Regions from separate parts of the Methyloversatilis discipulorum genome, predicted to be linked through region 1. Evidence: predicted binding sites of a transcription regulator. Region 1 holds the regulator's gene; each other region holds the start of a gene.
The links. Region 1 encodes sigma-54, which starts transcription at its own class of promoters, with help from an activator protein. Its sites were predicted from a motif close to TGGCACNNTTCCTGCT; they were not measured.
Positions count from the first base shown of each region.

Region 2: the regulator sigma-54 is predicted to act here: its motif matches at 2,587-2,602, upstream of METFAM1_RS21335 (pilin).
Region 3: the regulator sigma-54 is predicted to act here: its motif matches at 4,084-4,099, upstream of METFAM1_RS0119335 (prepilin-type N-terminal cleavage/methylation domain-containing protein).
Region 4: the regulator sigma-54 is predicted to act here: its motif matches at 4,625-4,640, upstream of METFAM1_RS0104890 (nitrate reductase).

Region 1 is NZ_AZUP01000001.1:2,623,379-2,629,178, forward strand. Features, by position in the region: gene thiL (thiamine-phosphate kinase) at 1-249, shown strand, start outside; gene METFAM1_RS0112245 (phosphatidylglycerophosphatase A family protein) at 307-753, shown strand; gene METFAM1_RS0112250 (CinA family protein) at 753-1,274, shown strand; gene recA (recombinase RecA) at 1,304-2,338, shown strand; gene recX (recombination regulator RecX) at 2,335-2,778, shown strand; gene lptB (LPS export ABC transporter ATP-binding protein) at 2,771-3,511, shown strand; gene METFAM1_RS0112270 (RNA polymerase factor sigma-54) at 3,532-4,974, shown strand; gene hpf (ribosome hibernation-promoting factor, HPF/YfiA family) at 5,038-5,358, shown strand; gene ptsN (PTS IIA-like nitrogen regulatory protein PtsN) at 5,481-5,800, shown strand, end outside.
Region 2 is NZ_AZUP01000001.1:2,124,072-2,129,871, forward strand. Features, by position in the region: gene METFAM1_RS0109790 (serine hydrolase domain-containing protein) at 1-950, shown strand, start outside; gene METFAM1_RS0109795 (methyltransferase family protein) at 923-1,960, opposite strand; gene METFAM1_RS21335 (pilin) at 2,010-2,534, opposite strand; gene METFAM1_RS0109805 (HD family phosphohydrolase) at 2,722-4,356, opposite strand; gene METFAM1_RS0109810 (GspE/PulE family protein) at 4,370-5,800, opposite strand, start outside.
Region 3 is NZ_AZUP01000001.1:4,156,251-4,162,050, forward strand. Features, by position in the region: gene METFAM1_RS0119320 (KdsC family phosphatase) at 1-206, opposite strand, end outside; gene METFAM1_RS0119325 (KpsF/GutQ family sugar-phosphate isomerase) at 203-1,192, opposite strand; gene METFAM1_RS0119330 (monovalent cation:proton antiporter family protein) at 1,336-3,306, shown strand; gene METFAM1_RS0119335 (prepilin-type N-terminal cleavage/methylation domain-containing protein) at 3,349-4,056, opposite strand; gene METFAM1_RS0119340 (ATP-binding protein) at 4,242-5,800, shown strand, end outside.
Region 4 is NZ_AZUP01000001.1:1,074,257-1,080,056, reverse strand. Features, by position in the region: gene METFAM1_RS0104900 (dienelactone hydrolase family protein) at 1-819, shown strand, start outside; gene ybiB (DNA-binding protein YbiB) at 848-1,837, opposite strand; gene METFAM1_RS0104890 (nitrate reductase) at 1,871-4,600, opposite strand; gene METFAM1_RS0104885 (bifunctional protein-serine/threonine kinase/phosphatase) at 4,758-5,800, opposite strand, start outside.

The DNA of each region.
Region 1 (5,800 bases):
GCGGGACTGCACGCCGCCTGCGCTGACACCACCGCAGTCCGCGACGCACTGCTGGCCGGCGGCGACGATTACGAACTGCTGTTCTGCGCACCGCGCGAAGCCGATGACGCGCTCGCCGCGCTGTCGGCCCGGCTGGCACTGCCCCTCACCCGCATCGGCGCGATGCAGTCCGGCGACGGCGTGCGCCTGGTCGATGCCGCCGGCGCGGAACTGCCGGTCGGCCGCCGCGGTTACGATCATTTCGCCTGAATCATGAAAACCAGAGCGCCCTATCCCGGACCCGGCTTCCTCGTCCACCCGGCCCACATGCTGGCCTGCGGCTTCGGCAGCGGCCTGATCCCGTTCGCCTCCGGCACCTGGGGCACGCTGGCCGCCTGGCCGCTCTACCTGCTGATCAAGCCCTCGTTCTCCGACGGCGCTTTCGCGCTGTTCCTGCTGATCGCCTTTGCGCTCGGCAGCGCCTGCTGCCAGCGCACCGGCCGCGCGCTCGGCGTGGCCGACCACGGCGCCATCGTGTGGGACGAAATCGTCGCCTTCTGGCTGGTGCTGTGGGTGACGCCGGTCGATTTCTGGTGGCAGCTCGCGGCCTTCTTCGCTTTCCGCTTCTTCGATATCTTCAAGCCGCCCCCGGCGCGCTGGGTGGACGTGAACATGAAGAACGGCTTCGGCGTCATGCTCGACGACGTGATCGCGGCGCTCTTTGCCGCGGCATCCATCGCCGCGCTGCATCTGCTGATCGGACGCTTCTTCTGATGGACGCCGACCTGCAGACCCTGTCGAAAGAGGTGGGCGCCGCACTGAAAGCCGCCGGTGCCGTGCTGGCCACCGCCGAATCCTGCACCGGCGGCTGGGTGGCCGAGATCGTCACCGCCACCGCCGGCAGTTCGGCCTGGTTCGACTGCGGTTTCGTCACCTACTCGAACGCCGCCAAGCAGCGCATGCTCGGCGTGCCCGAGGCCACGCTGAAAGCGCACGGCGCGGTCAGCGAGCCGGTGGCGCTGGCGATGGCGCGCGGCGCGCTGGCGCATTCGGACGCCACCGCCGCGCTGTCGATCACCGGCATCGCCGGCCCGGGCGGCGCAGTACCGGGCAAGCCGGTGGGCACCGTGTGCTTCGGCTGGGCGCTGGCCGACGGCCGCAGCCGCAGCGAAACCCGGCATTTCGACGGCGACCGCGAGGCGGTCCGCCGTCAATCCGCATGTCATACACTGGCCGTGCTCCTGGCTTTGCTGGGAGGCACGCCAAAAGACCCTGTGGCAAGAACTGTGCCATAATCGACCGCATACCCAGGAAAGGATTCAGCATGGACGATAGCAAGGCCAAGGCGCTCGCCGCAGCGCTCGCGCAGATCGAGAAGCAGTTCGGCAAGGGCTCGATCATGCGCATGAGCGACGGCCAGCTCGAAAACGACATCCAGGCGGTGTCGACCGGTTCGCTCGGTCTGGACATCGCGCTCGGCATCGGCGGCCTGCCGCGCGGCCGCGTGGTCGAGATCTACGGTCCGGAATCGTCCGGCAAGACCACGCTGACGCTGCAGGTGATCGCCGAAATGCAGAAGCTCGGCGGCACCGCGGCCTTCATCGACGCCGAACACGCGCTCGACGTGCAGTACGCCGGCAAGCTGGGCGTGCGCATCGACGACCTGCTCATCTCGCAGCCGGACACCGGCGAACAGGCGCTGGAAATCGCCGACATGCTGGTGCGCTCGGGCGGCGTCGACATCATCGTCATCGACTCGGTCGCCGCGCTGACGCCGAAGGCTGAAATCGAGGGCGAAATGGGCGATTCGCTGCCCGGCCTGCAGGCCCGCCTGATGAGCCAGGCGCTGCGCAAGCTGACCGCCAACATCAAGCGCACCAATACGCTGGTCATCTTCATCAACCAGATCCGGATGAAGATCGGCGTCATGTTCGGCAACCCGGAAACCACCACCGGCGGCAATGCGCTGAAGTTCTACGCCTCGGTCCGCCTGGACATCCGCCGCACCGGCGCGATCAAGAAGGGCGAAGAGGTGGTCGGTTCGGAAACCCGGGTCAAGGTGGTCAAGAACAAGGTGGCGCCGCCGTTCAAGCAGGCCGAATTCGACATCCTGTACGGCGAGGGCATTTCGCGCGAAGGCGAAATCATCGAACTGGGCGTGCTGCACAAGTTCGTCGAGAAGTCCGGCGCCTGGTATTCCTACAGCGGCGACCGCATCGGCCAGGGCAAGGACAATGTGCGCGAATTCCTGCGCGCCAATCCGGCGATGGCCCGCGAAATCGAGAACAAGGTGCGTGTCGCCTGCGGCATGCCCGAACTGGCGGTGATCGCGCCGGACAGCAAGGCGGACGCCGCGTGAACGCCGCGCTGCGCGAGAAGGCTTTGCGCCTGCTCGCGCGGCGCGACCACAGCCGGGCGGAACTGGCGCGCAAGCTGCGCGAGGACGGCGACGAGGACGAGATTGCCGCCCTGCTCGTCCGTTTCGAGGAGTGCGGGCTGCTGTCCGATAGCCGTTTCGCCGGGCAGTTCGTAACCTCACGCGCGGCGCGCTTCGGCACGCGCCGGCTGCAGTACGACCTGAAACAGCGCGGCGTGGCCGAGGCCGACGTCGCGGATGCGCTGGCCAGCGTCGGCGACGACGAGGCGGTCCGCGCCCGTGCCGTGTGGGCCCGCAAGTTCGACGCCCGCCCGTCGGATGCCAAAAGCTGGGCGAAACAGGCAAGATTTTTGCAATCTCGCGGTTTTTCCGCCGATAGCATTCACAAGGTATTGCGCGAACAACCCGAACAAGATGAGTGATTCCCGGACTGTCAGCCGGCTCAAGGTCGAACGGCTGCGCAAAAAGTACAAGTCGCGCCCGGTGGTGAAGGACGTGTCCTTCGAGGTCGGCAGTGGCGAGGTGATCGGACTGCTGGGCCCGAACGGCGCCGGCAAGACCACCTGTTTCTACATGATCGTCGGCCTGGTCAGCGCCGACGGCGGCGAGATCCATCTCGACGGCGAGCGGCTCACCCACCTGCCCATCCACCGGCGGGCGCTCGAGGGGCTGTCCTACCTGCCGCAGGAGAATTCGGTGTTCCGCAAGCTGGACGTCGAGGAGAACATCCTCGCCATCCTCGAGCTGAACGAGAAGGATGCGACCCGGCGCGCCGCGCGGCTGGACGAGCTGCTGGAAGAGCTGGGCATCGGCCACCTGCGCAAGAGCCCGGCCGCGGCGCTGTCGGGCGGCGAGCGTCGCCGCGTCGAGATCGCCCGCGCGCTGGCGACGTCGCCGCGCTTCATCCTGCTCGACGAACCATTCGCCGGCGTGGACCCGATCGCCGTCATCGACATCCAGAAAACCATCCGTTTCCTGAAGGAGCGCGGCATCGGCGTACTGATCACCGACCACAACGTGCGCGAGACACTGGGCATCTGCGATCGCGCCTACATCATCAACGCCGGTGAGGTACTGGCGAGCGGCCGGCCTGAAGAAATCGTGTATAACGAGAGCGTCAGGAAGGTCTATCTCGGCGAACACTTCCGCCTCTAGACCGCCGAAATTTGCACACCATGAAGCAGTCGCTGCAACTCAAACTTTCCCAGCATCTTGCGCTCACGCCGCAACTGCAGCAGTCCATCCGGCTGCTGCAGCTGTCGACCATCGAGTTCAACCAGGAGATCGAACGCTTCCTGGACGAGAACCCGATGCTCGAGCGCGACGACAGCGAGCCGGTCGCGAACTACCAGCCGCCGCAGGACAGCATGGGCGAGACGCGCGACAGCACGCCGCAGGAGAGCGCGGACGCCCAGCAGGAGGAGCAGCGCGCCCAGGAGAGCGCCAGCAGCGCCGACATGGACGACTGGTCCGGCGAAAGCGGCAGCTACGGCTCACGCAGCGGCGGCGACGACGAGGACGGCGACTACCAGGACGTACAGGCCGCCGGTACCTCGCTGCGCGACCACCTGTGTGGTCAGCTTGCGCTGTCGCAGATGAGCGAGCGCGACCGCTACCTGATCCGCCTGCTGATCGAGGCGCTGGACGACGACGGCTACCTGAACCAGGAACTGACCGAACTGGTCGAGCTGCTGCCGGAAGAAGCCGACATCGACCTCGACGACCTGTCGATCGCGCTGCGCCAGCTGCAGAACTTCGACCCGGTTGGCGTCGGTGCCCGCGACCCGCGCGAATGCCTGCTGCTGCAGCTCAATGCGCTGCCCACCGACGAAGTGTCGACACTGGCTCGCACCATCATCGACCAGCACATCGACCTGCTGGCCGCGCGTGACTTCGCCAAGATCCGCCGCGCCGTCGGCTGCGACGAAGAGCTTCTGCGCGCCGCGCAGACACTCATCCGCTCGCTGAACCCGCGCCCGGGCGCGCAGTTCGCACCGATCGACGCGCGCTACATCGTGCCCGACGTGGTGGTACGCAAGGTGCGCGGTCAATGGACGGCCCTGCTCAACCCGGACGCGATGCCGCGGCTGCGCATCAACCGTCTGTACGCCGAAATCCTGCAGGGCCAGCGCGGCAGCGGCCTGTCCGGTCAGCTGCAGGAAGCCAAGTGGCTGATCAAGAACGTGCAGCAGCGCTTCGACACCATCCTGCGCGTGTCGCAGGCCATCGTCGAACGGCAGCGCCAGTTCTTCGAGTTCGGCGAGGTGGCGATGCGACCGCTGACGCTGCGCGAGATCGCCGAAACGCTCGAATTGCACGAATCCACCATTTCGCGTGTCACCTCGCAGAAGTACATGGCGACGACACGCGGCCTGTTCGAACTGAAGTATTTCTTCGGAAGCCATGTGGCGACCGAAAGTGGCGGGGCCTGTTCGGCCACCGCGATCCGCGCGCTCATCCGCCAGTTGGTGGGCGCCGAGGATGCCAAGCGTCCGCTGTCGGACTCGCGCATCGCGGAGATACTGGGCCAGCAGGGCATCGTCGTTGCGCGGCGCACCATCGCCAAGTACCGTGAGTCCCTGAACATCCCGCCGGTCAGCGTGCGCAAGGCGATCTGAGACGGATCACATCGACCGACCCGATCGCCACGCATTTTTCGTCCCGTAACGAAAGGAGGCAGCATGAACCTCACCATCACCGGCCATCACCTCGAAGTCACCCCGGCCATCCGCGAATACGTCGAAACGAAACTCGACCGCGTGATCCGCCATTTCGACCACGTGACCAGCGTTTCCGTCATCCTGTCGGTGGAAAAGCTGCGACAGAAGGCGGAAGTTACGCTGCACGTCCGCGGCAAGGACATCTTCGTGGAAGCCGAAAGCGAGGACATGTACGCGACGCTCGACAACCTGATCGACAAGCTCGATCGCCAGGTGCTCAAGCACAAGGAGAAGTCCGGCGAACACACCCGTGAAGCACTGAAGCACCAGGCGGCAGAATGAAACGATTGCCCGCTGCCAGGGGCGTATAATCCGCGGCCTTGTTGCAGTGCAATCAACTTTTCCGGCGCGGCGACCGTTAACCTCGGTACCGCGCCCGCCGCGTGTTCGGAGTAGCCCCTGACATGACGCTTATCGCAAAGCTGTTGCCCATTTCGAACATCTGCCTCGGCCTCGACGCCAGCAGCAAGAAGCGTGTGTTCGAACAAGCCGGCCTGCTTTTCGAAAACAACCAGGGCATCGCCCGCAGCCAGGTGTTCGACAGCCTGTTCGCGCGCGAAAAGCTCGGTTCGACCGGCCTCGGCCAGGGTGTGGCCATTCCGCATGGCCGCATCAAGGGCCTGAAGGAAGCCATCGGCGGCTTCGTGCGACTGGAAAACCCGGTTGCCTTCGACGCGCCGGACGGCCGCCCGGTCAATCTCCTGTTCGTGCTGCTGGTCCCGGA
Region 2 (5,800 bases), 500 kb from region 1:
ATCTGGCATTCGGTGAGGCCTCGCCCGGTCGCCCCTTGACGGTGGATCAGCCGTTGCGCATCGCCAGTCTGTCGAAAATCCTGACCGGGCTAGCGGTCCTTGATGCCGATGCGGACAAGAGCTTGCCACTCGGTTCGAAACTGGTTGATGTGCTGGGCATCGACAGTGATTCGAGTGGTCGCGGCGTCGGCGGCATCACCCTGCGTGATCTGCTCGGGCACAGATCCGGCCTGCGTCGCCATGCTGGTCTGGATGAAATGCTCAGGCCCGAACCACGTTGCCCGCCTCATATCGGGCAGTTGCTGTCAGAACCACTGCACGCACCCGCCGGGGCGACTTTCCAGTATTCCAATACCGGTTATTGCCTGCTCGGCGAGGCGCTGCGCGTTCGTACAGGGCAATCGCTCGCCGACCGGGTCGCCGCGTCGATTGTCCGACGCATCGGGAGGTCGACCATCGCGCCGTACGACGAAAGTGACCTGACTGTCCGCTACCACGCCAGTCCGGACGATCCAACGGACGACCCCGCCAGCTATTACTTCAACTATCCGGCCATGCTGGCAAGTGGCGGCTTCGAGAGCAACGCTCGCGACCTCTCCCGTCTTATTACGCGGGCCTTCCCGGCAAACAGCCTCAAGGCGCTGGACACTGCGCCGCAGGCCTGTGTGCGCGCTAGTGGGCCGCGCAACTGCCACGGCCTCATCTTCCACGTCTTCGACGATGCACGAGGACAGCGAATGTTCTGGCGGGATGGCTCACTGCCGGGCGTCAGCGCGCTAGCCGTCGTTCCGGCTCACGCCCGATGGAACTGGGTGTTCATCGCCACCCGGCGCCATCGTGATGGCCTGCGCCTGAACGAACAGCTGCTGGCGGCCATCGACCATGTCGTGGCGCGCCATCTGCAGTGCGAGGAGACCGAACGTCAGACGAGACCGGGAATGAAGCGGTAGCGCACCTGTTGCATGTACTCGCGATAGCCGTTGTCGGCCATCAGCAGATGGCGCTCTTCGGTCAGCGCGCGCGCGACGTAGATCGCGGTCCAGCCGCAGAGGGACAGCAGGATGGCGATGCTGCCCAGTACCGAGGTCTGTAACGCCGCCCACAGTGGCGGCATGGCCCCCAGCCACCAGGCCAGGTTCTTGAAGGTATAGGCAGGATGGCGGATCCAGCGATAGACACCGTGTCGCACGATGCCGCGATTGGTCAGATTGCTGGCTTTGAAACCGAGGTTCGCACTGGCGGTGCTGTATATGGCAAACGTCAGCAGTACGGAAATGTTGATCGCGAACTGCAGATGCGGATCACCGACAATCGGTGTATCGCTGCTGTACCAGCCGATGAATGCCGTCAGTCCTTGGTTGAAAGGCTGGTAGCAGATGAGGCACGCCAGCCAGCCGGACAGCGTCGGATCGACCGACACGAATCCGTTCTTCAGTTTCGGATGATCCACAAGATAGCCGAAGGTGAAGCACAGCACATCAACGAAAACCACGACATGTATCAGTGGCGCATGCAGGTGTTTGTTGTATAGCTCGATCCAGTTCACGGCCACGCCAGAACCCGGAAGTGACGTCAAGCCGGAGAATGCCGCCAGATGCTGCAGCAACCAGCTGACCATCAGAGGCGCAAAGAAGAACTTCAGCAGAAGGATGCGGAGGGCCAAAGCTTCGTCGGCATCGAACACACGACCGTTACGGATCTTCTGCCAGCCCGCGCGCGCCACAACCAGCGCCTTGGATTCCGCCGCTGTCTGACGGTAGTAGAAAGGCAGTACGGCCGCATACAGCAGGATCAGCCACACATAGGCGTCGAACACAGAGAAGACGATTGCACCGTCGCTGCCGAAATGCAGCATCTGACCGAGTGAAGCACGATGCCAGGGGCTGATCTGCGTGTAAAACGTCAGGCTGATGCCAAGGAAAAGCAGCGTCGCGAGATAGCTTCGGAAAACGGAGTTCATGGAAAAAAAAGAGGCCCTCACGGGCCTCTTCCTTCATGCGAAGCTCGGATCAGCCGCCCGAACTCGTGCTGGAGCTGGAGCTGGAGCTGGAGCTGCTTCCAGTGTCAAAACCCGTCTTCGACTTGTTACAACCAGATCCACCGGTCTGATAGGCCCACGTGATGCTCGTAGTGCCAACTGTACCAACCATGTTAAGAGTACAGCTACTCACCGATGAATTGCCAGTCAGAGGAAACGAAATTGTCCCCCCAACACCGCCAGTTCCCTCGGTCGAGGCAATGGTGCCGAGGGTAACAGCGCCGCCTGCAAAGCTCGTCGGAATCGTATAACCCGTCTTACCGGTAGCCGTCGCCAAGTCTTCGTTCGAATCGCAAGCTCCAGGCGATCCACCGTTGGTCTGAATGCACAGCGCTACATCAGTTCGGACGGATGCGAGACTTGCCACAGCATCCTGCCACTTCGCACGCGTAACGTAGTCCTGATACTGCGGAATCGCGATCGCCGCCAGAATGCCGATGATCGCGACCACGATCATCAGTTCGATCAGGGTGAAACCTTGCTGAACCTTTTTCATCACTCTCTCCTGTTGGAACGGAACGGGCGCGACTGCGCTCAGGGTGATATCGAGCAAGGCGGGTGCCAGCTTTAGCACTTTTTTACAGTTCGCTGAAACACAAGGATTTTTTGTTCCGAGCGCGGCGACACAGTTCGACACAGATGCTTCTGTCCTGCCGTTCACCGGCAGCATGTGACGAAAAACGTCAGTTCACTGCGTAGCCGGGGATGGCACTGAGGTCGACGTCGTCGATCTGTTCGGGGTCGAGATAGGTTTCCGCGTAGCGCAGATAGACCTGCTGGCGGACGAACACATCGAACAGGTCGGGGTCGATGTGGCCGTTCAGGCGGAACTTGCCGAGGATGTGCAGCGCTTCGGACAGCTTCATCGGCCGCTTGTAGGGCCTGTCCTTGGCGGTCAGCGCTTCGAAGATGTCGGCGATGCCCATCACGCGGGCCTGCACGCTCATCTGCTCACGGGTCAGTCCGCGCGGGTAGCCCTTGCCGTCCATCCGTTCGTGGTGGCCGCCAGCGTACTCCGGCACATTGGTCAGGTGCCGCGGCCAGGGCAGCGACTCGAGCATGCGTATCGTCGACACGATGTGGTAATTGATGATTTCGCGTTCGGCGCCGGTCAGCGTGCCGGCACGTATGGTCAGGTTCTCGACCTCGTCGGCGCTGAGGCAGGGGTAACGGGCGCCCTGGGCGTCGGTCCATGACCAGCGCCGGGCGATCGCGTGCACCCGTTCGACGTCGGCATCGCTCATCCGCTCCGAGCCGATGTTCGCCTGACGGAGGAAGGCGCGGTCGCCCTCGACCTCATTGAGCAGGTCGGCACTTTCGCGCTCGATCCGTGCGCGCGCAGCACTCGTCGTATCCGGGCCGAGCGCCATCTGCCGGCGCAAGGTGGCCAGTTCGATGTCGCGACGTATCAGTTCGAAGCGCGCATCGACCAGTTGGATGCGGTCAAATATGGTCTGCAGCTTGGTCGCCTTGTCGACCACGTGCACCGGCGTGGTCACCTTGCCGCAGTCGTGCAGCAGACCGGCGATCTTCAGCTCGTAGCGATCGGCGTCGGTCATCGTGAAGTCGGCCAGCGGGCCGTCGGTCGTGTCATTGACCGCTTCGGCCAGCATCATGGTCAGCGTCGGTACGCGCTGGCAGTGACCGCCGGTGTAGGGCGACTTCTCGTCAATGGCGTTGTTGATCAGCGTGATGAAGGACTCGAACAGCGCTTCGAGCTGGCTCACCAGTTGCCGGTTGGTCAGCGCGATGGCGGCCTGCGATGCCAGCGACTCGGCCAGCCGGCGGTCGGAATCGGAAAACACGCCGACCACGCCGGTCAGCGGATCGACGGCGTTGATCAGCTGCAGCACGCCGATCACCCGACCTTCGTGGTTCATCATCGGCACCGTCAGGAAGCTGGTCGAGCGGTAGCCGGTGCGGGCATCGAAGGCACGCGTGCCGGAGAAGTCGAAGCCCTCGGCCGCGTAGGCGTCGGCGATATTGACGGTACAGCGGTTCAGCGCGCAGTAGGCGGCGACCATGGACAGATTCGGCAGGCCGCCCGGCAGATGCAGCGGCAGCGGCGGAAACACGATGCGCTTTCCGCTGGTGCCGCCCATCGCGATGCCGATCGAGTCGGTACGCATGATTTCGAAGCGCAGGTGCTCGCCACTTTCGTCGGTGCGGTAGAGCGTGCCGCCGTCGGCGTGGGTGATGGCCTTGGCGGCGAGCAGAATCTTTTCGAGCAGGGCCTCGATATTGCGTTCGTTCGACAGTGCGGCGCCGATCTCGTTGAGATCCTCGAAGCGCCGCAGCAGGTCGTCGAACTTGTCCATGTGCCGCGACGCCTTACTTGATGCAGACCGCGCGGACCTGCTTCATGTCGGTCAGCCCGGACAGCACCTTTTCCATGCCGTCCATCTTCAGCGTGCGCATGCCCTCTTCCAGCGCTGTGGCGAGCATGGTGGCGACGCGTTCGCGCTCCTGGATGTTCTTCTTGATGCGGTCGGTACCGAGCATCAGTTCGTGCAGGCCGAGGCGGCCGCGATAGCCGGTATTGCTGCAGTCCGGGCAACCCTTCGGCCGATAAAGCGTGAAGCGCCCCTTGTCGTCGGCGTAGGCCTTGATCCAGTCCTTCAACACGCGATCCATCGCCCCTTCGGCGTCGACCTTGAAGTCGGCGGTGTTGCGCAGCTCCTCGCAGTACTCCTCAAGGAAGTGCTTCATTTCGGCAGCGTCCGGGTGATAGGCCTCCTTGCACTTCGGACACAGACGCTTGGCCAGCCGTTGGGCCAGGACACCGAGCAGCGCGTCGGCGAAGTTGAACGGATCCATGCCCATGTCGAGCAGGCGGACGATGGATTCCGGCGCGCTGTTGGTGTGCAGCGTCGAGAACACCAGGTGACCGGTCAGCGAGGCCTCGATGCCGATGGCCACGGTTTCCTTGTCGCGCATTTCGCCAACCATGATCACGTCCGGATCTGCGCGCAGGAAGGCGCGCATGATGGCAGCGAAATCAAGGCCAGCCTTCTTGTTGATCTGTACCTGACGCAATCCCTTCTGCGTGATTTCGACCGGGTCCTCGGCGGTCCAGATCTTGGTTTCCGGCGTGTTGATGTGGCTGAGGATGGAGTGCAGCGTGGTCGTCTTGCCGGAGCCGGTCGGACCGCACACGAAAAACAGGCCGTAGGGCTTGCTCACCGCCTCCTTCAACCGCGACAGGTTGTGCGGCAGCACGCCCAACTTGTCGATCGGTATCGGTTCGCCGGCGGCGAGGATACGCATCACGACGTCCTCGACGCCGCCCGCCGAAGGTATTGTGGCCACCCGCAGTTCGATGTCCAGCGGGCCGAACTTGCGGAACTTGATCTTGCCGTCCTGCGGCTTGCGGCGCTCGGAAATGTCGAGGTCGCACATGATCTTCAGGCGCGTGACCAGCGCGCTGCGGTAGCTGGCCGGCACCTCAATGTAGGGGTGCAGCGTGCCGTCCTTGCGGAAACGGACCTGGGTCTTGTCCTTGCCCGGACGCGGTTCGATGTGGATGTCGGATGCGCCCTGCTGGTAGGCGTCGATGATGATCTTGTTTACCAGCCGGACCAGCTCGTTGTCGGCAGCGGCGGTGACATCGTCACTGCCGACGTCATGCACCTCGTCCTCTTCCAGCATGTCGGAAAGCAGGTCGCCGACGCTGGTGTCGTCCATCGTCGAGCCGTAGAACTGATCCAGCGTCTGCACGAACTCCTTCGTGGTGGTGACGCGAAAGACCAGCTTGGCCTTCGG
Region 3 (5,800 bases), 1.5 Mb from region 1:
GCCGGCGACGAACGACCGGAAATGATGACCACTTCGACGCCTGCGCCGGCGAGCATCTTCAGGCCGTGGCCGTCCAGCGTGTTGAAGCCCTTCAGCGAGTCGCCGTCCGGGCCGAACCAGATGGTGCCGTCGGTCATCACGCCGTCGACGTCGAAGCCCATCAGGCGAACGTTGCGGGCGGCATCGAGTACGGAGGTTTCGCTCATATCACCTTGGCCTGCATCAGGTCGTGCATGGTCAGCGCGCCGGCCAGCGCACCGTGTTCGTCGAGCACCAGCAGCTGGTTCACGCGCTGTGTTTCCATCAGGTCGGCCGCTTCGGCGGCCAGCCGGCCGGCCGGAATGGTGCGCGGGTGGCGGCTCATCACGTCGGCCACCGGCACCGTCCGCACGTCGCCCAGGCGGTCGATGGCGCGGCGCAGATCGCCGTCGGTGAACACGCCGGCCACAGCGCCGGCGTCGTCGAGCACCACGGTCATGCCCATGCCGCCGCGGGTCACCTGCAGCAGCGCTTCGGTGACGGTGGCGGCGACGCCGACGCTGGGCACCGCGTCGCGCGCGCGCATCACGTCGCGCACGTGGGTGAGCAGGCGGCGGCCGAGCGCACCACCGGGGTGGCTGCGCGCGAAGTCGTCCTCGCGGAAACCGCGTGCTTCCAGCAGCGCCACCGCCAGCGCGTCGCCCAGCGCCAGCGCGCAGGTGGTGCTGGCGGTCGGGGCGAGGTTGAGCGGACAGGCTTCGATCGCCACGCCCGCATCCAGATGCACGTCGGCCAGCGTGGCCAGCGTCGAGCTGGGCTTGCCGGTCATCGCGATGGTGCGGCCCCCCTGGCGGCGCACCAGCGGCACGATGGCCAGCAGTTCGGCGGTTTCGCCGGAATTGGACAGCGCGATCAGCACGTCGTCGCGGTGGATCATGCCGAGGTCGCCGTGCAGCGCCTCGGCCGCATGAACGAAATAAGCCGGCGTGCCGGTGCTGGCCATCGTGGCGGCGATCTTGCGTGCGATGTGGCCGGACTTGCCCAGCCCGCTGACGATGACCCGCCCGGGGCTGTCGAGGATCAGGCGCACCGCCGTCGCGAATTCGTCGCCCAGGCGCGCCGACAGTGCTTCGAGCGCGCTGCCCTCGATGGCGAGCACGCGGCGGGCGCAGGCCAGGATGTCTTCGTTCTTCGGTGGGGCAGGCTGTGTCATGCGCGGGGCGGGGTGGGCGAAGGCGTGTAATCGCCCGTACTACGGGCGCAAGGGCGATCGGTTATGATCGGCGCGGATTATAACAACCTGCTCCGACAGGCGGCCGCTCCCGGAAAGCGCTGACGGCCGAACACATCGTCACCATGTCTGCCCTCGAGCTGGTTCTACTGCTGCTCACCGCCTCGGTGCTGGTGGTCGGCCTCTTCCGCAGTATCGGCCTGCCGCCGATACTGGGCTATCTGCTGGTGGGGGCGCTGGCCGGCCCGCACGCACTGGCTTTCATTCCCGATACCGACGAAGCGCGCCACTTTGCCGAGTACGGCATCGTCTTCCTGATGTTCTCCATCGGGCTCGAATTCTCGCTGCCCAAGCTGTTCTCGATGAAGCGGCTGGTATTCGGCCTGGGCGCTGCCCAGGTCGCCTTCAGCGTGCTCGGCGTGGTCAGCTTCGCCTGGCTGTTCGGGCTTGGCTTCAAGGGCGCGATCGCGGTCGGCGGCGCCATCGCGATGTCGTCGACGGCGGTGCTGATCAAGCTGCTGGTCGAGCGGCTGGAGCTCGATTCCGCGCACGGCCGGCAGGTGGTGGGCGTGCTGCTGTTCCAGGATCTGGCGGTCGTGCCCTTCCTGGTGGTCATCCCGGTGCTGGCGCTGGGCGCCGAGGAAAGCGTCGAGGCGCTTGGCCTGGCGGCGGTCAAGGCGGCGGTGGCGCTCACCGTCATCCTCTACCTCGGCCCGCGGCTGATGCAGCGCTGGTTCCACATCGTGGCGATGCGCAAGTCGCCCGAACTGTTCATGCTCAATGTGCTGCTGGTGACGCTAGGCATGGCCTTCGCCACCGAGGTGGCCGGGCTTTCGCTGGCGCTGGGCGCCTTCCTGGCCGGCATGCTGATTTCGGAAACGCAGTACCGCTACCAGGTGGAAGAGGACATCAAGCCTTTCCGCGACGTGCTGCTCGGGCTGTTCTTCGTCACCATCGGCATGAAGCTCAACCTCGCGCTGGTGTTTTCCGAGCTGTTCTTCGTGCTGGTGACGGTGCTGTTCATCCTGATCGGCAAGTTCGCGGTGGCGGCTGCGGCGTCGCGCTTCTTCGGCTCGTCGCCCGGCAATGCGCTGCGCGTCGGCCTGTGGCTATGCGCCGGCGGCGAATTCGGCTTCGTGCTGATGGCGCTGGCCGATTCCGCCCACCTGATTCCCGACCGCATCCTGCAGATCGTGCTCGCCTCGCTGCTGCTCACGCTGCTCACCGCGCCGATACTGGCCCACTACGCCGACCGCATCGTATTGCGGCTGGTGCCGTCCGAGTGGCTGCTGCGCTCGATGCAGCTCACGTCCATCGCCGCCCAGTCACTGGCCACCGATGGTCATGCCATCGTCTGCGGTTACGGCCGCAACGGCCAGTACCTCGGCCGTTTCCTCGAAAACGAAGGCATTTCATTCATCGCGCTCGACCTCGACCCGGAGCGCGTGCGCGAAGCGGCGGCGGCCGGTGAAACGGTGGTGTTCGGCGACGCCGGCCGGCGCGAAACGCTGATCGCCGCCGGTATCGCGCGCGCGTCCATCGTCGTCGTCACCTTCGTCGATACCGACGCCGCGATGCGGGTGATCCGCCTGGCTAACGAGCTGCGCGCCGACATACCGGTGGTGGTACGCACCTTCGACGAGCGCGACTACGACAAGCTGTCGGCCGCCGGCGCCACCGAAGTGGTGCCGGAGTCGCTGGAATCGTCGCTGATGCTGGCCACGCACGCGCTGGTGTTGCTGGGCGTGCCGCTGGCGCGGGTGCTCAAGCGCATCCGCCAGTTGCGCGGCGACCGCTACCACCTGCTGCGCGGTCTGTATCGCGGTGCCGAGCATCTGGCCGAGGAGGCGGTCAGCGAGGCGCAGCACAAGCGGCTGCACTCGGTGGCGCTCGCCCCGGGCGCCTGGGCCATCGGCCACCGCATCGACGAATTCCATTTCGAGGATGTACGGGTCGAGGTGAGCGCGATCCGCCGGCGCGGCATCCGTGCGCTCGAACCGAGTTCGGATCTGGCCTTCGAGAACGGCGACGTGGTGGTGCTGCTCGGTGAGCCGGCTGAACTGGCGCGGGCGGAATCGAAACTGCTGAAGGGGTAGTCGGTCAGGGGGCCGGGCGGCGGACGCTACCCGGCGGCAAGATCAGTAGGCGACGCAGACCGTGTACAGATCGCTGCTGTTGCGTTCCCGTTCGGCGGTGATTTCGATCGCGGTGCCGCTGGCTGCACCGGCGCCATCGACCTGGGCCATTGCGCGCACATTGCCGGTGTTGGTGGCGCCATCGTCCATGGTCGCGTCGACCTGGCGGGCAAGTCGGGCGGAAATGCCGTCCGAGCAGATGAAGAAGGCGCCCGTCATCGGCACCGATGCGGAACTGGACGACGTCGCGGTCTCCGTTGCTGGCCTGATCGGCACGGCGCCAGTGATGCCGATGTTGCCGTTGTCGGCGTTTTTCGGGAAGTAGCTGTTGATGTCGCTGAAATTGCTGTTGCCGGTCAGCAGATTGGCCATGCGCAGGTGCTGCCAGACGAGAAAGGATTCGTCGGTCGTGGTGGTCGAGTTCCAGTTGCCGCCGACGCGGCCGTTGCCGCGGGCTTCGCCTGACGGGCTGCTGGCGTTGGTGCCGCCGACATGCTGGGTGGCAGCCGGGTCGTCGCCCGGCATGAAGCGGAAACGGTCCTGGTAGGCGTACACGGCGGTCGATATCGTGCGGAAATCATTGACCAGGCTTTTCGCCTTGGCGCTGTTGATCAGTTCCTGACCCTTCAGCACGCCGCCGAGCAGCAGACCGATAATGACCAGAACGATGGCGATTTCGACCAGTGTGAAACCGTTTTGCGTGGATCTCATGAAAGTCCTCCTTGATAGCCACATCACTGCACGATCCGTGCCCGTTGCGGCGTGTCAGCGGTGGCGGTGTGCATCGTGCTGAATCCGAAACAGTTTTTTTCCTTGTCCGCGCAACGGAGCGGTACGGACGCCCTGAGTCGGTCGCCCCGCTGCGCAGAAGTTGACCGTATTTCGACAGTTCCGTCATGTTCCGGTCACCCGCCGCGCGCCGCGGCCGCATGCCGCCGACTGCGCAGGACGCGCCGGTGAGTCCGCGCGAAGCGACGCCGCGCCTGCTCGACTGGCTGACGCGGATACGGCCCTGGCTGCTGCTGTCCGTGCTGGCCAGCCTGCACGGACTGCTGTGGATAGGTGACGACGTGACGCTGGCGCGCGTCGCGCTGCTGTCGCACATCGGGCTGCTGCTGATGTGGCAGCCGCTGGTTGGCGCGCAGAGCCGGCTCAACGCGCGCGCGCTGGTCCTGCTCGGGGCAGTCGTGCTGGCGCTGATGATTTTCTACGGCCCGGCGGTGCTGAGCCTGTGGATGCTGCTGCTGGCTGGTCTGGTCGGCGGCAAGGTGTTCTTTTCGACCTCGCGCGGGCCGCGCATCTATTACCTCGGCGCGCTCGCCTATCTGATCACCGCGCTGTTCACCGTCGCCTTGCCGCGCGCACTGCCGCCCGGGCTGTCGCTGCCGGCTGGCATCGACACGCTGGGCCTGTGGCTGTCGCCGCTGGCGCTGACCGTCATGCTCGGCGTGCCCGGCCACGAGCGCGCCGACCGCGACCGCGAAGTGCTGGATTTCGTGTCCGGCCTGTTCGTGCTGCTGCTGCTGGCGGTGCTGGCGCTGGGCACGCTGGCCGCCATGCTGATTGCCGGCGTCGACTACCTGCGCGCCCTGCTCGGCACACTGACGGTGCTGGCCGCAATGCTCATGCTGCTTAGCTGGGCGTGGAATCCGCGCGGCGGCTTCGGCGGGCTGGGTGTGGCTTTCACCCGCTACGTGCTGTCGCTGGCGCTGCCCTACGAACGATGGCTGGAAAGCCTGGCTGCGCTGGCGGAGGAAGACGGTCGACCGGAGGACTTCGTTGCCCGCGCCGCCAACCGCCTGTCGGCGCTACCGCTGGTGGCCGGCGGCGAGTGGCGCACGCGCGGCGGCGGCCGCGCGCATGAAGGTCAGTTCGGGCGGCGCGGTGCGCAGCGCTACGACTTCGAGCACCCGCTGCTCGAACTGGCCATCTTCACGCAGCGGCCGCTGTCCGGCGGGCTGGTGTGGCATTTCAACCTGCTGGTGCAACTGCTCGGCCAGTTCTACCAGGCCCGCCTGCGCGCCGAAGAACTGCGCCGTCTGAGCTACCTTTCGGCCATCCACGACACCGGCGCACGCCTGACGCACGACGTGAAGAACCTGCTGCAGTCGCTGAATACGCTCTGTTACGCCGCGCGCGAAGCCGACGGCCCGGATGCCGTGGCGCGCGCCAATGCGCTGCTGGCGCGCCAGCTGCCGGTGATCACCGCGCGGCTCGAAGCGACGCTCGAAAAACTGCGCCGGCCGCAACCGGCCGACGGCGAATGGATGCCGGCGCCGGAATGGCTGCAATCGATGTCCGCCCGTTTCGCCGGTGACGGCGTGGCGGTCGAGGGCGCGACCGAACCCGATCTGTGGCTGCCCGGCGCGCTGTATACGACCGTCGCCGAAAACCTGATCGCCAACGCGCTGCACAAGCGGCAGGCCGAGCCGGGCATCTCCGTGGTGCTACGGCT
Region 4 (5,800 bases), 1.5 Mb from region 1:
CTGCTCGGCGCCGGCGCAGCCGGCTTTGCCATCGCGGTGCAACCGGTCATCGCGCAGCAGGTGATCACGACGCCGGACAGCGGTCTGGTGACCGGCATGTCCTCGACGCGCGCCAGCGACGGCCGCACGCTGCCGTTGTTCAGCGCCCGGCCGGACAAGCCGGGCAAGCCGCCGGTGGTGCTGGTGGTATCGGAAATCTTCGGTGTGCATGAGCACATCCGCGACGTCTGCCGTCGCTTCGCGCACGAAGGCTATCTGGCCGTCGCGCCCGAAATGTTCTTCCGCCAGGGCGATCCGGCGGCGCTCGGCAGCGTGCAGGAAATCATCGAGCGCGTCGTGTCGAAGGTGGCTGACGCTCAGGTGATGGCCGACCTGGATGCCTGCGTCGACTGGGCGCGCGAGCAGGGCGGCGACGTGAAGCGCCTGCACGCGACCGGCTTCTGCTGGGGCGGGCGCGTGACCTGGCTCTACGCGTCGCATCAGCCGGCGCTGCGTTCAGGCGTCGCCTGGTACGGACGCCTCGACGGGGTACCGAGCGAACTGACACCGCTGCATCCGCTCGATGTGGTCGACAGCATTCATGCACCAGTGCTGGGGCTCTACGGCGGTCAGGACCAGGGCATTCCGAACAGCGACGTGGATGCCATGCGCGCTGCACTGAAGAAGTCGTCGTCGGCGGCTGCGCGCAAGTCGGACATCGTGCTCTACCCCGATGCGCCGCACGCCTTCCACGCCGATTACCGCCCGAGCTACCGGGCCGGTGACGCGGCGGACGGCTGGAAGCGCTGTCTGGCCTGGATGGCGGCCAACGGCCAGTAAGAGCGTTCGCCCCCGCGCAGGGCGTGCCTCAGTGCGCGGTGTGGGCGAGGCCGAGCGATACGGTCGCCTTGGCGTGCGTCAGGTCGCGCGCCGCGCCGCTGCCGAACAGGCAGGCGGCAAGCTGGTTCAGCAGGGGCTGCGGAATCGCGCGATGACCTTCGAGCATGTCCCGTATGCAGTCGGCGGTGCCGTCAATGTCCTCGCCCGGCGGCAGCGGATTGGTCAGCGGCAGTGCGCCGCTTTCCGCTTCGAACAGCATGCGCGCGCCGCCGCGCTCGAACAGTTCGATGCGCGGCCGGCGCAGCGGGTCGGCGAACGAGTCGTCGTCGGGCGCGCGCATCAGCAGTGCGCGCTCGGGTGTGCGCAGGAACATGTCGTGCAGCCGTGACAGCAGTTGCGCGTCGGCGACGCAGATGACGCGCAGGCTGTGCAGCGGCGCCGGATCGAGCAGCTTGGCGACGACGTGCGCGGTGTTGCGGTGGCCCATGCGTTCGCGCAGACGGATCAGGCTGTCCAGCGACGGATTCAGCACTTCGGTCGGCAGGATGGCGCAGCGCCCCGCGTGCAGCGTGTTCAACGCCTCGGTCACCGTGCTGCACGGCAGATGGCCGAGCCGCTCCAGCACGTCGAGGCTGCCGGGGCGCGCGTTGCCGCCGCTCAGGCCATGCACCAGCACCGGCACGTCCAGCCGTGCCAGCATCAGCGCCAGCAGTGGCATCAGGTTGGGCGCGCGGCCGGCGCGCGCATAGCTCGGGATCACCACCATGCGCGGCAGGTGTGGCGGCAGTTCGAGCGTCGGCACGCGCTCGTTCAGTGCGCGCGCGAAGCCGGCCAGTTCGTCCGCCGACTCGTGCTTCCAGCGCAGGCTGGCCAGTACGGCGCCCAGCTCGAGCGCCGGAATGCGTCCGTCCAGCATGTCGGCGAACAGGCCGTGCGCCTCGGTTTCGGCGAGGTCACGCGCGTCGTCGCCGCGTCCGATCGCGGACAGCATTTCGGTCAGGCTCTGTGGGCTCAGCATCGCGTACGGTGCTCCATCCGGTTCAGTTTCTTGTCATGCCGCCTGCCGTCGGGCGTCGAGCATGCGTTTCAGTTCGGGTACGCAGGAGCCGCAGGAGGTGCCGCAACGCAGCGTCGCCTGCAGCGTGTCGAGGTCCGCTCCGCCTGCGATCGCTTCGACGATGTCAGGTTCCGCAACATCGAGGCAGTTGCAGACGATGCGGCCGCGGCTCTTCGCCGCGACCGGTGGCGTCGCCAGCGGTGCGAACAGCCAGCGGCGCAGTTCGGCGGTCGGCTGGCGTTCGACCATCACCTCGCGCAGCCAGGCGGCGGCCGCGGTTTCGCCGGTGAGGCGGATGCCGGTCAGCAGCCCGTCCTCGATCAGCGCGCGTTTGGTGATGTCGCGCCGCGCGTCGCGGTAGGCGAGGCAGGCCGGGTGGTCGAGGCCGCACAGGCGGTCGAGTTCGGCCAGCCAGTCTTCGGGGATCGGCTGGTCGTGCGCGATGCGCAGCACCAGCGCCGGGCGGTCGCGTCCGGCCATCGACAGCGAGGCGTAGGCGAAGCGGGCGAGCAGCGGGGCGAGCGCTTCCATCCGCGTCAGCGTGAGCTGCTGTGCTGCGTCGTCACTGGTTTCGGTGCGCAGCAGCAGCGCCTGGAAGGGCAGGTCGGCGCGGCTCATCTGCACCGCGGCGTGCTTCAGTTCGGGCTGTTTCGAATACGGGTCGACGCGACCTGCAGTGAGCGCATTGGCGCCGCTGTTCGACAGCGCGTTGCGACCCCAGTGCATGGCGACGAAGGTGCTGCCCGGTCGCTGGGCGTTGCTCGCGTGCGCACGCAGCACGATTTCGCCTCGGCGGCTCTTGATGCGCACCAGATCGCCGTCCTTCAGGCCGCGCCGTGCGAGGTCGTCGGCGTGCACCTCGACCCGCGGTTCGTCGACGTGGCTGTACAGGCGCGCCACCTGACCGGTGCGGCTCATGCAGTGCCACTGGTCGCGCAGACGGCCGGTGTTCAGGTGCAGCGGGTAGCGGGCATCGATCTTCTCCGCGGTGGTCGCGGCCGACGGCACGACGAAGCGTGCCTTGCCGTTCGCCGTGGCGAAGCGGCGGTCGGTGTAAAGAGTGGCGGTACCGCCTTCGGCGCCGGCCGGGAAGGGCCATTGCTGCGGGCCGAGGCGGTCGAGCACCGCGTAGGACAGGCCGGTGATGTCGAGGTCGCGACCACGCGTGCTTTCGACGTGTTCGGCAAACACCTGTTCGACCGTTTCGTAGGGGAAGAGCGCGTCTGCGTCGCGGCCCAGGCGGGCGCCGAGCGCGCGTGCGAAGTCGCGTGCGATCACCCAGTCGGCGCGCGCTTCGCCGGCCGCCGGCAGTGCGGCGCTGACGTGCGTGATGCGGCGCTCGGAATTGGTGACCGTGCCTTCCTTCTCGCCCCAGGTGGTGGCCGGCAGCAGCAGGTCGGCAAAGGCGGCGCTTTCAGTGCCGCGGTAGGCGTCCTGCACGACGACGAATTCGGCCGCCTGCAGCGCCTCGATGATGCGCGCTTGATCAGGCATCGAATGCGCCGGGTTGGTACAGGCGATCCACACCGCCTTCACCTTGCCGTCGCGCACCGCGTCGAACAGTTCGACCGCGGTCAGCCCGGGCTGCGACGGCACGTCCGGCAGACCCCACAGCGCGGCGACTTCGGCGCGGTGTTCGGCGTTGGCCATGTCGCGGTGGGCCGACAGCAGGTTGGCCATGCCGCCCACTTCGCGACCACCCATCGCGTTGGGCTGGCCGGTCAGCGAGAAGGGGCCGGCACCGGGTTGACCGATCTGACCGGTGGCCAGGTGCAGCGCGATCAGCGCCGTTCCGTTGTGCGTGCCGTGATGCGACTGGTTCAGGCCCTGGCACCACATCGACATCGCCGCTTTCGATTCGCCGAACCACTTGGCGGCGGTGACGATGTCCTCGGCGCGCAGGCCGCACACCTCGGCGGCGACTGCCGGCGTGATGTCGCGCACGTGCTTGCGCAGTTCGGCGAAGCCTTCGGTGTGCGCGGCGATGAACACGTCGTCGGCGTGCCCCTCCCACAGCAGCACGTGCAGCATCGCGTTGTACAGCCAGATGTCGGTGCCCGGCAGCAGCGGCAGGTGCAGGTCGGCGTCGGAGGCGGTGTCGGTGCGACGCGGGTCGACCACGATCATCTTCATCGCCGGATTGGCGCGGCGCGCGTCCTCGATGCGGCGATAGACGATGGGGTGAGCGTAGGCCGGGTTGCCGCCGGCGATCAGCAGGCAGTCGGTGTGGTCGATGTCCTCGTAGCTGCAGGGCGGGGCGTCGGCGCCCAGCGTCTGCTTGTAGGCGGACACCGCCGAGCTCATGCACAGACGTGAATTGGTATCGACGTTGTTGGTACCGATCAGCCCCTTGGCGAGCTTGTTGAAGACGTAGTAGTCCTCGGTCAGCAGCTGGCCGGAAATATAGAAGGCGACGGCGTCCGGACCGTGCTCGTCGATGATGGCGGCGAAGCGGTCAGCGGCGTGCGCCAGCGCGGTGTCCCAGCTCGTGCGGCTGCGCGGCAGGTCGCGCGCGGTGCGCAGTTCGGGGTGGAGCGCGCGCGTGTCCGGGCGGGCGCTCAGGTGCAGCGTGGCGCCCTTGGTGCACAGACGGCCGAAATTGGCCGGGTGGTCCGGGTCGCCCTTCACGCCGGTGATGCGGCTGCCGTCGTGTTCGATGATCACGCCGCACCCGACGCCGCAGTAGCAGCAGGTCGAGCGGGTTTCGTGTTGGCTCTGGGTCATGTTCTTTGTCTCCGCGAGACTTTTAGCAAGGGGTATGCCACGTCGCTCAAGGCCGATTTGCGTGCGAACGGCAGCGCTTCGGGATGCCAGCGCTCCGCGCCGGGGCGCAATGACCTGTGAATGCATGCGACTGGTGCGCGGCCGCAGTCGCGCGCCCTCAGCGCAGCAGCGCGCACAGCAGCAGGATGTTGAACAGCAGCGACACCACCAGCAGAACGCGCAGCAGGCGTACCGACATGCGCTCGACCAGCGGCGCGCGGCGCGGCAGCGCGAGCGGGCGGTGGGCGCCGCGCTCGAGTGCGAGCAGGAATTCCTCGGCGGTTTCGAAGCGCGCTTCCGGGGCCCGGCCGATGGCTTTCAGCAGCACCGCTTCGAGCCACTCGGGCACGTCCGGGCGGTAGCGCGTGGGCGGCACCGGCTCGCCGAAACGCGGGCGCTGGAAGGGTTCGATCTCGCCCCACGGGTAGTGGCGGGTCAGCAGCTGGTAGAGGGTGACGCCGAGCGCGAACAGGTCGCTCGATTCGCTGGCCGTCTGTCCGGAGAAGAGTTCCGGCGCCATATAGCTGGGCGTGCCCGGGTTGTTGATCTCCTTGAAGTCCTCGCCGTCGGACGCCGCCACGCCCAGATCGAGCACGCGCAGCGTGCCCTGGCTGTCCAGGTGCAGGTTGTCCGGCTTGATGTCGCGATGGACGATGCCCAGACGGTGCAGCGTGCCGAGTGCGCGCAGCACGCTGCAGCCCAGCTTGACCACCTGTTCGGTGCTGAAGTGGTGACCGGCATCGAGGCGCGCACGCAGGCTGGCGCCGTCGTGCCAGCTCATCAGGTAGTAGAGGCGGCTGCGCGGGTGTCCGATCACCTGCGGGAACTGCGGCGACACCACGCGGCGCGCCAGCCATTCCTCGTGCACCAGCGCGGCGATGGCATCCGGATCGGCGTCCTCGCGCAGCGTCTTCAGCACGCGCGCTTCGCCGCTGGCCAGGTCCGTGACGCGGTAGAGCAGGGTGACGCGCGACTCGTGCAGCACGGCTTCGACGCGCAGGCCGTCCAGTTCCTCGCCGATGGCCAGCCGGGGTGGCAGCGACAGACCGGCTGCTTCGGCCAGCCGGTCGCGCAGCGCCGCCTGCGGCAGCGCGTCGACCCGCGCGACCAGTGCGGTGCAGTTGTCGCTGGCGCCGCGCGCTTCGGCCTGCAGCACCAGCG